Regions from separate parts of the Herbaspirillum sp. Her4 genome, predicted to be linked through region 1. Evidence: predicted binding sites of a transcription regulator. Region 1 holds the regulator's gene; the other holds the start of a gene.
What was found. Region 1 encodes sigma-54, which starts transcription at its own class of promoters, with help from an activator protein. Its sites were predicted from a motif close to TGGCANGNAANCTGCTTT; they were not measured.

Region 1 (7,427 bases):
AGTTCCAGTCCGGAAAACATTGCTGTTGGGGTTTCTTGTCAAAAGCCGCCGGGCTGCGGCGGGGTTCGATATGAATGAATTTGTAAAATTGGCAACGCACCAGCAAAAGGCAGTTCACCTGACCAGTGTGCAATATGAAGGAAAGCCTTGGGCGGCGAGGCGCGAAATCGCCTTGAAATTCATACGTGTGGCTCCACAACAGCAGAGTAATTCAGTGCGACCGTGAACCCTCCGCGCTTGCTGCAATGCCATGCCCCATCCCGGCAATGGCCGGAAATCCCCCGTGGCAGCGGTGCTGCGGCGCGATGCAACGCTGCATATCACGTCAAATCCGGCAGCATTCCCTTACATCTGGCAAGTTTTTTGCTTTGCTAATTCGTTTATACTTCGGTTATGAGTGTAACCGATGACAAAACCACGCCTGCATCTTTTTCGGCCGGGGCTGCCCGCCGTGCCATCGCACTGGCACGCCAGACCCTGCAGATCGAAGCCGATGCCATCCTGGCCCTGAAAGACCGCCTGCGCGACGACAGCGCCGACCCCCTGGCACTTGCCGTGCAGACCTTGCTGCAATGCGAGGGACGTGCGGTGGTCTCGGGGATCGGCAAGTCCGGCCATGTCGGCCGCAAGATCGCCGCCACCCTGGCCTCTACCGGCACCCCCTCGCTGTTCATGCATCCGGCCGAAGCCGCGCACGGCGACCTGGGCATGGTGACGGCGCGCGATGTCTTCATTGCCATTTCCAATTCCGGTGAAACGGCCGAGCTGCTGGCCATCGTGCCCATCGTCAAGCGCATGGGTGCGGTGATCATCGCCATGACCGGCAATGACCAGTCCACCCTGGCCAAGCTGTCCGCCGTCCACCTCAACGTGGGCGTGGCGCAGGAAGCCTGCACCCTCAACCTGGCCCCGACCGCCAGCACCACGGCCACGCTGGCCATGGGCGACGCGCTGGCGGTGTCGCTGCTGGATGCGCGCGGCTTCGTCGAGGAAGATTTTGCGCGCTCCCATCCCGGTGGTGCACTGGGCCGCCGCCTGCTGACCCACGTGCGCGACGTGATGCGCAGCGGCGAAGCCATTCCCGCCGTGCGCCCGGACGTGTCGCTGTCGGCAGCGCTGATGGAAATCACCCGCAAGGGCATGGCCATGACCGCCGTGGTGGATGAGCAATTCCGCCCGGTCGGCGTCTTCACCGACGGCGACCTGCGCCGCCTGCTGGAGCGTGGCCAGGACTTTTCCAAGTTTTACATCGCCGACGTCATGCATGCCAATCCGCAGACCGTCAACCAGGACCAGCTGGCCGTGGATGCCGTGCAATTGATGGAACAATTCCGCATCAACCAGCTGCTGGTTACCGATGCGGCCGGCGTGCTCACGGGCGCGCTGCACATCCACGATCTCACTCGCGCCAAGGTGATCTGATGAACGCGCCAGCCTTCGCCAGCACCCTGCCCGCTGCCGCGCTCGCCAAGGCGGCGGCGATCCGCCTGATGATCTTCGACGTGGATGGCGTGCTCACCGATGGCGGCCTGTTCTACGGCGAGGATGGCGAGGCCTTCAAGCGCTTCAACGCGCTCGATGGCCACGGCATCAAGATGATGCAGCAATACGGCACCGCTGCCGCCATCATCACCGCGCGCCAGTCGCCCTATGTGCTGCGCCGTGCGCGCGATCTCGGCATCGCCCATGTATTCCAGGGCATCCACGACAAGCGCCAGGCCTTCGAACAGCTGCTGCTGCAGGTGCAGTTGACGCCGCAGGATTGCGGCTACCTGGGCGACGACATCATCGACCTGCCGGTACTGACCCGCGTCGGATTCAAGGCCTGCGTGGCCAACGGCCATCGCGAGGTGAAGTCGCGCAGCGACTACGTGACCCAGGCCAGCGGCGGCCATGGTGCCGTGCGCGAGATCTGCGACCTGGTGCTGGCAGCACAAGGCAACTACGAGGCGGCCCTCGCGCCGTACCTGGCATGAGCGGGCGCAGCGGAGAACGCAACGCCGAGCGCATCCGCCTGGCGGTGATCCTGGTGATCCTGATCGCCGGCGCCCTGGGCAGCTTCTGGGTGATGCAGGCCATGCGGGCTGCGGGCGACCAGCAACCGGCGCAGCGCCCGCGCGGCAAACCCGACTACTACCTGGAAAACTTCAACTACGTGCGCATGGGCCCGACCGGTCTGCCGCGCTATGACGTTGCGGGAACGAAGATGGTGCACTACCCCACGGATGACTCCTTCGAGATCACCAAGCCGGTGGTGCACAACCTGGACCAGAACCAGGCACCGATGGAGCTCTACTCGGATACCGCGCGCGTCACCGACGACCAGACACAGATCCACATGTACGGCAACGCCAATGCCATCCGCGCGCCCTACAAGGGCCGCGAGCAGATGCACCTGGTCTCGGAATACCTGCTGCTGTTGCCTGACGATGAAATCGTCAAGACCGACAAGCCGGTGGCCATGACCATGGGCACCACGCGCCTGAACGGCGTGGGCATGGTGGCCAACAATGCGACCCAGGTGGTGCAGCTGTTCGGCAATGTCCGCGGCTATTACGAGCCCACTCCGAAGAAACGCTAAGCCGGATGACTCCGGGATAAAAACGCCAAGAACCGATCAGACAGGAACCCAATGAAACGCTCATTCTTACTGCCGATGCTGATGCTGGCTGCCGTGTGCGGCGTGGCCAACGCCGAGAAGGCGGACTCCACCAAGCCGACCAACATCGAGGCAGACCAGATGGTCTACGATGACGTGCGCCAGGTGAAGACCTTTACCGGCAACGTGGTCATGACCCGCGGCACGCTGATCATCAAGGCCGGCCGCGTGGTATTGACGACCGACCAGTACGGTTATGAAAATGCGGTGCTGTATGCGGCCCCGGGCGCGCTGGCCAACTTCCGCCAGAAGCGTGACGGCGGTCCCAACCTGTGGATCGAAGGCCAGGCCGAGCGCATCGAGTATTCGGAGCAGACCGAAATCTCCAAGCTGTTCCAGCGCGCGCACATCCAGCGCATGGACGGCGATCGCATCACCGATGAAGTCAACGGCGAATTCATCTCCTACGACAGCCGCGCCGAATTCTATTCCGTGAACAACACCGCCACCGGCGAGAGCAAGCCGGGCGCAGGCCGCATCACTGCGGTGATCCAGCCCAAGAATCCGCCGCCGGCAGGCAGCACCGCGCCGGCCACCCCGTCGGCCCAGCCCGCGGGCAAGAACAACGCCGCGCAGCCTGCAACGCGTCGCGACAGCGGAAAGGATCAGTAACGATGGCAGTCAGCTCGCTGGTCGTTCGCGGCCTGAAGAAAAGTTATGGCGCGCGCCAGGTAGTGCGCGATGTCTCGATGGAATTGCGCAGCGGCGAGGTGGTCGGCCTGCTCGGCCCCAATGGGGCCGGCAAGACCACCTCGTTCTACATGATCGTGGGACTGGTGCCTTCCGATGGTGGCGAGATCGACCTCGATGGCGCGTCCATTTCGCGCATGCCGATCCACAAGCGTGCCACCATGGGCTTGTCCTACCTGCCGCAGGAAGCCTCGGTATTCCGCAAGCTGACGGTGGAAGACAATATCCGCGCCGTGCTGGAACTGCGCCGGGAAGAGGGCAAGCCGCTCTCGCGCGATGAAATCGAAGGCCGCCTCAACAACCTGCTGCACGAATTGCAGATCGAGAAGCTGCGCGAAAGCCAGGCGCTGTCGCTCTCGGGCGGTGAACGCCGGCGCGTCGAGATCGCCCGCGCACTGGCCACCGATCCGCGCTTCGTGCTGCTGGATGAACCGTTCGCCGGTATCGACCCGATTGCCGTGATCGAGATTCAGCGCATCGTGCGCTTCCTGAAGGAACGCGGCATCGGCGTGCTGATCACCGACCACAACGTGCGCGAAACGCTGGGCATCTGTGATCGCGCCTACATCATCAACCAGGGCACGGTGCTGGCCAGCGGCAATCCGGAAGAGATCATCGCCAACGAGTCGGTGCGCCGCGTGTATCTGGGCGAGCATTTCCGCATGTAAGCGGTGCAGTCGGCTTGCCCGATACGCTTGAAGAAATACAGAGTGCGCATCACGTAATACGCAATACGCAACGACCGGCAGAGCAACCAGCGGGCCACGCCGCTTTCAGAAAGACAGATGAAACAGTCGCTCCAGTTACGTACCTCGCAGCACCTCGCATTGACGCCGCAACTGCAGCAGTCGATCAGACTGTTGCAACTGTCGACGCTGGAACTGCACCAGGAACTGGAACAGATCCTCTCCGACAATCCCCTGCTGGAACGCCTCGACGACGCGCTCGACAATTCGGTACGTCTGCTGGCCGATGGCGCGGTCTCCAGTTCGCCCTCCAGCGGCGTTGCCGAAACCAGTCACGAAGGCAGCGGCGAAGCGGCCCCGGCCGCCAGCGATGGCGATTCCAGCTTCGACTACCAGGACAACGCGCCGGAAGCCGGTGTCACGGGGGATGCCGACTGGAGCTTCGACGACGTCGCGCGCAGCGGCAAGTCGCCAGACGATGACGATGCCCGTCCACAACTCGAAGCGCACGAACTGACCCTGCGCGAACACCTGCTGGAACAGATCCGCGTGACCGCACGCACCCTGCGTGATCGTGCGCTGCTGGAACTGCTCACCGATGCGCTCGACGAGAGCGGCTATCTGGAAGAGCCGCTGGAAGACATCCACGCGCGCCTGCCCGAAGAGCTGGGCATCGACATGGAAGAGCTGTCGATTTCGCTCAAGCTGCTGCAGAGCCTGGACCCGGCGGGTGTCGGTGCGCGCAGTGCCGGCGAATGCCTGGCCCTGCAGATCCGCCGCCTGCCCAAGATTCCCTTCGTGACGCGCAAGCTGGCCTTGAGGATCGTGGAGGATTACCTGCCGCTGTTTGCACAACGCGATTTCAACAAGATCAAGAAGGCACTGGATTGCGATGACGAAGACCTGCGTGAAGCGCAGGCCGTGATCCGCCAGTGCCGTCCGCATCCGGGTGCGGAATTCGCGCGTGATGCCTCGGACTATGTGGTGCCGGACGTGATTGTCAAGCAGACAAAGAACGGCTGGCAGGTCATGCTCAACCATGAGGTCATGCCCAAGCTGCGCGTCAATGCGATGTATGCCAGTGCATTGAAGCAAGCCAAGGGAGAAGGTTCGCTGTCGTCGCAGTTGCAGGAAGCCAAGTGGCTCATCAAGAACATGCGGCAACGTTTCGATACAATTTTGCGCGTCGCGCAGGCTATTGTGGAACGTCAAAGAAACTTCTTTTCACATGGGGCAGTCGCCATGCGCCCCCTTGTGCTGCGTGAAATTGCTGATACACTGGGTCTACACGAGAGCACCATCTCTCGCGTGACGACTCAGAAATACATGCTCACTCCGCATGGAATGTTTGAGTTGAAATACTTCTTCGGTAGCCATGTCGCGACTGAAACCGGAGGTGAAGCATCCTCCACCGCGATACGGGCGCTGATCAAACAGTTGATAGGAGCCGAGAACCCGCAGACCCCATTATCCGATAGCAAGATTGCGGATATGCTGGCAGAACAAGGCATGGTGGTCGCGCGACGCACAGTCGCCAAATACCGCGAAGTGTTGAAGATTCCGCCGGTCAATCTCCGCAAGTCCCTCTGAGTTTTTCCTCAGTTTTTCTGCAGTACCGTTGCTGTGTTCAGGCAAGCATCCGACTGATGCCCGCGCCATCCGACACGAAGACCGTGCCCGTGGTACAGCTGCAGCAGGATCGATTGCACGAACCTCCAGTGACTTCACGATAGGAGTCTTGTATGAATCTGACCATCAGTGGACACCACCTCGAACTGACCCCCGCCATCCGGGAATACGTGCAAAGCAAGCTCTCGCGTATCAAGCGCCATTTCGACAACGTGATCGACGTCAGCGTGATCCTGAGCGTAGATAAACTCACAGAAAAGGAAAAGCGCCAAAAAGCGGAAATCAACGTCCACATCAAGGGGAAGGATCTACATGCGGAAAGCATCGCACACGACCTCTACGCTGCCATTGACACGCTGATCGACAAGCTCGATCGCCAGGTCATCAAGCACAAGGACAAGTTGCAGGAGCATCACTCCATGGCCAAGCGCCTGCCGGACGAAACGCCGGAGGATGCGGTGGCCGGAGCGGCATAAGCCAGGACACCCTCGGCAAGCCACCTCGCAGCCGCAAGGCTGCTGAGAAAGCCAGCCGAATTTCATGAGGAAGGGGCGCGCAAGCGCCCTTTTTCATTTGCGGCCGCCGAACTGGCCAAGCCTGTGGAAAAGATATAAATCATTGCGTAAAGCAACTTTTCCACCGCCGCTGCTGACGATGATGCAAGGGACGGCTTGAATGTCTTCACGGCACCCTCATCTTCGACACAAGAATTTGCATACGATATAAATCATTTCCTCGATGCAATTTTTTGCCCGTTCAGACAGGCCACCAGCATGCAGGCGATTTCAACGCGCCCGCCGGCTTTTCCCTATAATGTCGGGCAATCCCATTTTTAAAGGCACAGCCATGAGCGACGTCCAATCCTGGATCAAAGAAACCGTGACCCAAAACCCCGTGGTGCTGTTCATGAAGGGCACTGCACAGTTCCCCCAATGCGGCTTTTCCGGCAAGGCCATCCAGCTGCTGAAGGCCAGCGGTGCCGAGAACATCGTCACCGTCAACGTGCTGGAAAGCCCGGACGTGCGCCAGGGCATCAAGGAATACTCGAACTGGCCGACCATTCCTCAGCTGTACGTGAAGGGTGAATTCGTCGGCGGCTCCGACATCATGACCGAGATGTACGAGTCCGGCGAACTGCAGACCCTGATCAAGGGCTGAGTTTTACTTGCCTGACTGACTCATGAGCAGTTCTTCCAGCCAGCCGCGCCAGCGCCTGATCGTTGCGATCACCGGTGCCACCGGTGCCATCTATGGCGTGCGGCTGCTGGAGCATCTGCGCAAGCATGGCCAGGTGGAAACGCACCTGATGGTGTCCGAAGCGGGTGTACTCAACCTGCATCAGGAACTGGACATGCGGCGCAAGGATGTAGAAGCGCTGGCCGATGTGGTGCACAACGTGCGCGATGTCGGCGCCTGCATCGCCAGCGGCTCCTTCGCCTCCACCGGCATGGTGGTGGCGCCCTGTTCGATGAAGACCCTGGCCGCCGTGGCGCATGGTCTGTCCGACAACCTCATCACCCGCGCAGCGGATGTGGTGCTCAAGGAACGCCGCCGGCTGGTGCTGATGGTGCGTGAGACCCCGTTCAATCTGGCCCATCTGCGCAACATGACATCCGTCACCGAAATGGGCGGCGTGATCTTCCCGCCCCTGCCCGGCTTCTACCAGCGCCCTGCTTCCATGGAAGAGATGGTGGACCACACGCTGGGACGCGTGCTGGACATGTTCGGGATTTCAATGCAGTTGACGCCGGAGTGGAAGGGCA
Region 2 (7,427 bases), 2.0 Mb from region 1:
CTGAGCATGTGCATGGTATCGAGATGGCTCAGGCGCGCCCATTCCTCGCCGCCACGGGCAACGATGGTATCGGCTTCGGGCGTGGCCATGAGGTCGAGGATCTCGGTGTCGCTCATTTCCATGTCGTCGTTGTAGCGGAACACCTTCAGTACCGGCCGCGTCAGGTCCTGCGCATTCTGGCGGATCACGAAGCCGGAGCGGCCGGATTCCAGCTTGACGATGGAACCCACCGGATAGATGCCGAGGGTCTTGACGAAGGCCAGGAACATGGCGCGGTCGAAGTGGCCGGTCCAGGACGCCATGCTGGAAATCGCTTCGGCCGGGTCCCAGGCACGCTTGTAGGGACGGTCCGAGGTGAGCGCGTCATACACGTCGCAGATCGCCGCCATGCGCGCATACAGGCTGATCTGGCCACTGCGCAGCAGTTCCGGATAGCCGTGGCCATCCATCTTCTCGTGATGGTGCAGGCAGACATCGCGCGCGTAATCGGGCACGTTGGGGTCCTGGCTCAGGTATTTGTAGCCCAGCTCGGGGTGCTTCTTGATCTGGGTGAATTCTTCGTCGGTCAGCTTGCCCGGCTTGTTGAGCAGTTCATGCGGCAGGAAGGCCTTGCCCACATCATGGAGGAAGCCGCCCAGGCCGGCTTCGCGGCAGGCCTTCTCATCCAGGCCCAGGGTGCGGCCCAGGGCCACCATCAGGGCGCAAACCGCCACCGAGTGCAGGTAGGTATATTCATCGGCCAGCTTCAGGCGCAGCACGCTGAGCGTGCCATTCGGGCTTTGCAGGACGGCACCGGCAATTTCTTCCACCACCGTGACGCAGCGCTCCATGTCCAGCGCCTTGCCCAGCCGGGCTTCGCTGAACATGGCCTTGGTCGCCTTCTTGGCGTTCTCGCGCAGGGCTTCGGCGTCCAGCAGGGTGGTGTCAATGTCGGGGCCGGGCGGCAGTTCGGGGCTCGGCTCGGCGGGCGCTGCGGCGTCATCCTGCCCGGTCTCGGCAGCCGCTTCGGCCACATCCAGGCCGCGCTCCGGATCGATCCAGCAGTGCTCGATGCCGCTGCCATGCGCCTGCCTGAGGTCGGCTTCGTTCTTGAGCAGGAACTTGTTCTTCCAGAACGGATGGTCCAGCCAGGCCGCTTCGAAGCCGCAGAAATACATCCCGAGGACCAGATCCTCCGTTTTAATTTTTTTCAACATTTCTCGTACATCTTTCCGGCGCACCGGGGAACGGGTTGGCGTGGCATCCCTGGGCCGCAGGCGGTAGAGCGCCGAGGGCAGTGCGGTCAGGATTGCCGGTCGTTAATGATCTCATATGCATGACCATATGTGAACGATTCTGCTTGTTGCGATTTCGCTAATTTCGTCCCGAACGGGCCGCTCAGACCACCGCCGGCTTGATCAGCGGCTGCTCGGCGAGGGTGCTGCGGATCAGGCCCAGGGCGTGCTGCAGGTCACTGCGGCTGGCGACGCCGCCGATGCACACCCGTACCGCCTGCAGCGGGGCCGCTGTCACCGAGAAGGCGTCCACGCCCACCACGGCCACGCCGTTGCTGCGCATCTGCGCCGAAAAGCTGCTGGCCTGCCAGCCGCCGGGCAGCTTGAGCCACAGATGGAAGGCCTCCGCTTCCGAGGCATAACTGTGCTCGGGGAGGATGCGGGCCACGATCTTCTGCCGCGCCATCGATTCCTTGCGGATGTTGGCCAGCGCCAGGTCGGCCACGCCGTCGCGGATCCAGTGTGTGGCGAGGGTCGAGGTGAGTGGCGAGGCCATCACCGTGGTGGCGCGCAGGGCTGCGGTCAGGCGCGCGGCGGCGGCATCGTCGGGGGCCACCATGTAGGCAATGCGCAGGCCCGCGCCTACGCTTTTGGCCAGGCCGGTCACATAGTAAGTCAGCTCGCTGCCGATGCTGGCGATGGCCGGCGGCGCTGCGCGTGGCAGGAAGCCATAGGCGTCATCCTCGATGATGGCCACTTCATAATGGCGCGCAATGTCCACCAGCGCCTGGCGGCGTGACAGCGAGGTGGTGCAGGTGGTCGGATTGAGCAGGGTGGGATTGCAGTACAGCGCCTTGGGCGCATATTGCGCGCAGGCACCGGCGAAGGCCACGGCATCGATGCCTTCGTTGTCCATCGGCAAGCCGACCAGCTTGATGTTGAGATGGCCGGCCAGCGCCCGCAGGCCGGGATAGGTCACGTCCTCGCAACAGAGCACGCCGCCCGGCCCGACCAGCATGGTCAGGATGGCCAGCAGCGCACATTGTGCGCCCGGCGTCACCAGCACCCGCTCCGGTTCCACCACCAGCGCGCGCCGGCGCAGCCAGAGCGCGCCGGCCTCACGATCCTCAGTCGAGCCGCCGAAATCCTGATAGCGCAGCAGATCACGCAGGCGGCCGTTGACCTTGTTCCAGCCCGCCTGCATCAATTCCATCAGCTCCGGCGACTCCGGCTCGGGCGGCATGTTCATCGACATGTCGACGTTGGGCCGGCCTTCGGTCACGCGCGGAATGCGCGGCCGGCGCTTGCCGCAGACGAAGGTGCCGCGTCCCACCACCGAATCCACCAGGCCGCGCCGATGCGCTTCCGTATAGGCGCGGGCCACGGTGGTGAAGTCCAGGTCCAGCAACTCGGCCAGCTTGCGCTGCGGCGGCAGACGCTGTTCGGGTTGCAGGTGGCCGGTGGCGACATCCTCGGCAATCGCATTGGCGATGGCCAGATAGAGCGGGCCGCCGCCCTTCTTCAACTTGGGAACCCACACGCTGCTGTGCTTGGACATGGTGCCTTCCTTGATTGCCGGCGTTCAATATTGACTGCATCGAAACATCTCATTGAATGCAAGTTGCATTCCATCCAATCGCCGCCGCGGTTGTCGCCAATTGCACCGTCGTGCATCACGTCGCGCGCCCTTGCGCACCAACTCAACACATCTCGCCGCGCCAGAGTGCAAGCGGGTTTGCGCGGTGTTGGTGAATTGTATGGAGCGATTGAATGGATTGCTTCGCCAGGGTCAAAAAACACCTCGCCGATCATGATTCGCCAAGCCGCACCGATGCTGGCCTGCGCCTTCGCGCGCAGAGATTGACGGGATTTTTATGCAGTCAATTCCTGCATTGACGGGGTGCCGGTGGCACGCCTGATGCATTCAATGCCAGCGTCGCGGCGAGGTCGCCGGACCACTTCCCCAAGTGCCGACCCACAGCAATCGAGAGGAGTATCACCATGCCCGCAGTCACCAAAGCAGCCCACGCCCCCGGCGATTTCCTGGTGGATTATGAAGAGAAGGTATTCGAAGACGTCAAAGCCCAGCCGGGCGAAAAAGCGCTGGTGACCTTCCACACCGTGGCATTCGAAGGCTCGATCGGTTTCGTCAATCTGTTGCAGGCCACGCGCCTGAAGCGCAAGGGGTTCGAGACCTCGATCCTGCTCTATGGTCCCGGCGTGACCCTGGGCGTGCAGCGCGGTTTCCCCACCCTGGGGGATGAGGCTTTCCCCGGTCACCAGAACTTCAACAAGCAGATCGTCAAGTTCATGGAAGAGGGCGGCAAGGTCTACGCCTGCCGCTTCGCGCTGCAGGCTTTGTACGGCCATGGCGAGCCCTCGCTGATCCCGGGCATCCGTCCCATCAATCCGCTGGACGTGCTGGACCTGGTGCTGCTGCATCGTCGCGACAACGCCTTCATCCTCGACACCTGGACCCTGTAAGCGGAAGGGCGGCCCATGAGCATGCACAAGAGAACGGTACGGGCGGCGGCGGTGCAGATCGCGCCCGACCTCGACAGCGAACACGGCACCGTGGCCAAGGTGTGCCAGGCCATCGCCGATGCTGCGGCCCAAGGTGCGCAACTGGTGGTCTTCCCGGAGACCTTCGTTCCCTACTATCCGTATTTCTCGTTCGTGCGGCCGCCCTTCGCCTCGGGGCCGGAACACCTGCTGCTCTACGAGCGCGCCGTGACGGTGCCCGGTCCCGTGACCCAGGCCGTATCCGCCGCCGCTCGCCAACACGGGACGGTGGTGGTACTGGGCGTCAATGAACGCGACCACGGCACGCTCTACAACGCGCAGCTGGTCTTCGATGCCGATGGCACGCTGGTGCTGAAGCGCCGCAAGATCACGCCGACCTATCACGAACGCATGATCTGGGGCCAGGGCGATGCCAGCGGCCTGAAGGTGGTGCCGACCGCCGTCGGCCGCCTCGGTGCGCTGGCCTGCTGGGAACACTACAACCCGCTGGCGCGCTACAGCCTGATGGCGCAGCACGAGGAAATCCACTGCGCGCAATTCCCCGGCTCCATGGTGGGGCAGATCTTTGCCGACCAGATGGAGGTGACCATCCGCCATCACGCCCTCGAATCGGGCTGCTTCGTCATCAATGCGACCGGCTGGCTCAGCGATGAACAGATCGCCGCCATCGAGCCCGATCCCCAGGCGCAGAAGGCGCTGCGCGGTGGCTGCTGTACCGCCATCGTGTCGCCCGAAGGCAAGCTGCTGGCCGAGCCCCTGCGCAGTGGCGAAGGCATCCTGGTGGCCGACCTCGACATGGAACTGGTCACCAAGCGCAAGCGCATGATGGATTCGGTGGGCCACTATGCGCGCCCGGAACTGCTGCACCTGGTGATCGATGATCGCCGCACTGCTCCCATGTGCTCGCTGTTCCCGGCCGAACAGCCTGCTCCCGTCACTCATCCTTCCGCGAGGTTCCCTCATGCAGACAGCCGTCATCCAGTTGCATCCCCAGCGCCCGAGCCGCAAGGCGGCCGTGGAGCTGATCTCGGAACTGCAGTCCCTGGGACTGCGTCTTGACGATCCCGCTGCCGGCGCGCAGAGCCGCCGGGGCGGGGCAGGGCCGTCGGATCACAAGGCGGTGACCGTCGATGGTCACACCGTGATGATCCCGGTGCATACCGCCGGGGCCTGGTCCTCGCCCTACGTGGCCACGCAGCCGGGTGCCGATGGCGCTGCCCGCATCCTGCGCGATGGTGTCGAGGTGGGCGTGGTGTCCTTCCCGCACCAGCCGCGCTTCTACAAGATGCAGACCTTCGATGGCATCCCCTACGGCAAGATCGCCACGCTGCACGGCGCCGATGTGCTGGCCACCACCATCCTGCAGAGCTGCATCCGTTACGAGAGCCGCCGCAAGTCCTGCCAGTTCTGCGCCATCGGCCAGTCGCTGGCGGCCGGCCGCACCATCCTGCGCAAGACCCCCGAGCAATTGGGCGAGGTGGCGCGCGCGGCGGTGCTGCTTGATGGCGTCAAGCACATGGTCATGACCACCGGTACCCCCAATGCCACCGATCGCGGCGCGCAGCTGCTGTGCGAAAGCGCCTTCGGCGTGAAGTCGGCGGTGAACCTGCCGATCCAGGGCCAGTGCGAGCCGCCGGACGACAATGCCTGGTTCCGCCGCATGGCCGATGCCGGCATCGATACCCTGGGCATGCATCTGGAAGCGGTCACGCCGGAAGTGCGCAAACGCATCATGCCCGGCAAGGCCACCGTACCTGTCGAGCGCTACATGGAAGCCTTCGCCGCTGCCGTCGAGGTCTTCGGGCGCGGGCAGGTCAGCACCTACATCCTGGCCGGCCTGGGCGACAGCGACGAGGCCATCCTGAAAATGAGCGAGCAGCTCATCGCGCTGGGCGTGTATCCCTTCGTGGTGCCGTTTGTACCGATCTCGGGCACGCCGCTGGAAGACCATCCCTCGCCGGATGCCGTCGCCATGCGCCGCCTGCTGGCACCGCTGGCGGCCATGCTGGAGCACGCCGGCATGCGATCGGGCGATGCCAAGGCCGGGTGCGGCAAGTGCGGTGCCTGCTCTTCGCTGTCTTCGTTCGAAAGGAAGTGAGATGAGCGACGTCGCCGAACACGCATCGCTGGCCCCCGAGATCCTGGCGCGGGGCGTGCGCATCAAGCTGGCGCTGGACACTGGGGAACGCGAAGCAGCGCGCCGCCTGCGCCGCGCCGTATTTTGCGCCGAACAGAAGGTATTTCAGGAGGACGATGGCGACGCTACCGATGCCATCGCCATGCCCATCGTGGCCGTTCTGGAGCGCGATGAGGGTTGGCAGGAAATCATAGGAACGGTGCGAATCCATGAATCTTCGCCAGGCGTGTGGCATGGCTCGCGGCTGGCCGTGGCACGGCATGCGCGCCGCGTCGGCTCGGTCGGCAGCGGTCTCATCCGGCTGGCCGTCTGCACTGCGCATGCGCACGGCTGCCACACCTTCCTGGCCCAGGTGCAGAGCCAGAATGCGCCGCTGTTTCACCGCCTGCACTGGCATACGCTGGCAGAGATTGAAGTCCATGGCCTGCCGCATCACCTGATGCAGGCCGACCTGTCGTTCTATCCCCCGATCAGCGATGGCGATGTCGGTTTCGTCGTCGGTCGCGAGGAGCGCACGCCATGAATGCGCGCGACAGTGCGCCCACGCTGGCGCAGATCATCGAGACCCTGCGTGCCTCGCGCGGCATCGCGCACAAGCGCGATATCGATGCCGTGATGCAGGCGCTGCCGCCAGCCCCGGCCATGCAGCACCACGGACATACGCTGGCCGTAGGCGACGACTGCGCGGCCATTCCGGATGGCGACGGCTATCTGCTGTTTGCCATCGAAGGTTTCCTCAACGAGTTCGTCGACCAGCAGCCCTGGTTTGCCGGCTACTGCGGCGTGATGGTCAACGTCAGCGACATCTACGCCATGGGCGGACGTCCGCTGGCGGTGGTCGATGCCCTGTGGAGCCGTGGTGGCGAGGCCGCGCGGCCCATCCTCGACGGACTGGCCGAGGGCGCGCGCGTCTATGGAGTGCCGCTGGTGGGCGGCCACAGCAATCGCCGCAACGACCGCGAACAGCTCTCCGTCTCCATCATCGGCCGGGCCACGCGCCTGCTGACCAGTTTTGATGCGCGCAGCGGTGAACACCTGGTGGCCGCCATTGATCTGCGCGGGCGCTTCCAGGAACCGTATGCCTACTGGAATGCCAGTACAGGCGCACCCGCCGAACGTCTGCGCGGCGACCTCGAAGTGTTGCCCGCACTGGCCGAAGCGGGTCTTGCGCGTGCCGGCAAGGACATCAGCATGGCCGGCGTGATCGGCACCGCCTTGATGCTGCTGGAGTGCTCCGCCAAGGGCGCGGTGATCGATCTGGAGGCCATGCCGTGTCCGCCTGGTGTCGATTTCCAGCGCTGGCTGAGCGCCTTTCCCAGTTATGGATTCCTGTTGAGCGTGGACGATGATGACCTGCCGGAGGTGCTGGCCCGCTTTGCTGAGCGCGGCATTGCGGCAGCGTCCATCGGCCGCATCGATGACAGCTGCCAGCTCGATCTGTGCTGGCACGGACAGCGTTTGCCCTTCTGGAACCTGGCCGAGGAAGCGCTGATCGGTTGCGGTCCGCGCCGGGAGGCCTGAATGGAAACCTCACGCATACCGTTGCGCATCGC

Region 2: ACWFUC_RS09510 (MSMEG_0572/Sll0783 family nitrogen starvation response protein) is a predicted target of sigma-54. The motif match lies at 3,122-3,139, and genes of this name have one in related genera.

What each region holds. Positions count from the first base shown of each region.
Region 1 is NZ_CM176330.1:91,554-98,980, forward strand. Features, by position in the region: gene ACWFUC_RS00385 (monovalent cation:proton antiporter family protein) at 1-20, opposite strand, end outside; gene ACWFUC_RS00390 (KpsF/GutQ family sugar-phosphate isomerase) at 394-1,422, shown strand; gene ACWFUC_RS00395 (KdsC family phosphatase) at 1,422-1,976, shown strand; gene lptC (LPS export ABC transporter periplasmic protein LptC) at 1,973-2,581, shown strand; gene lptA (lipopolysaccharide transport periplasmic protein LptA) at 2,633-3,271, shown strand; gene lptB (LPS export ABC transporter ATP-binding protein) at 3,274-4,017, shown strand; gene ACWFUC_RS00415 (RNA polymerase factor sigma-54) at 4,135-5,625, shown strand; gene hpf (ribosome hibernation-promoting factor, HPF/YfiA family) at 5,778-6,140, shown strand; gene ACWFUC_RS00425 (hypothetical protein) at 6,203-6,349, opposite strand; gene grxD (Grx4 family monothiol glutaredoxin) at 6,511-6,822, shown strand; gene ACWFUC_RS00435 (UbiX family flavin prenyltransferase) at 6,845-7,427, shown strand, end outside.
Region 2 is NZ_CM176330.1:2,083,363-2,090,789, forward strand. Features, by position in the region: gene ACWFUC_RS09500 (HD-GYP domain-containing protein) at 1-1,196, opposite strand, end outside; gene ACWFUC_RS09505 (aminotransferase-like domain-containing protein) at 1,378-2,772, opposite strand; gene ACWFUC_RS09510 (MSMEG_0572/Sll0783 family nitrogen starvation response protein) at 3,216-3,698, shown strand; gene ACWFUC_RS09515 (Nit6803 family nitrilase) at 3,714-4,796, shown strand; gene ACWFUC_RS09520 (MSMEG_0568 family radical SAM protein) at 4,753-5,835, shown strand; gene ACWFUC_RS09525 (MSMEG_0567/Sll0786 family nitrogen starvation N-acetyltransferase) at 5,837-6,397, shown strand; gene ACWFUC_RS09530 (sll0787 family AIR synthase-like protein) at 6,394-7,395, shown strand; gene ACWFUC_RS09535 (MSMEG_0565 family glycosyltransferase) at 7,396-7,427, shown strand, end outside.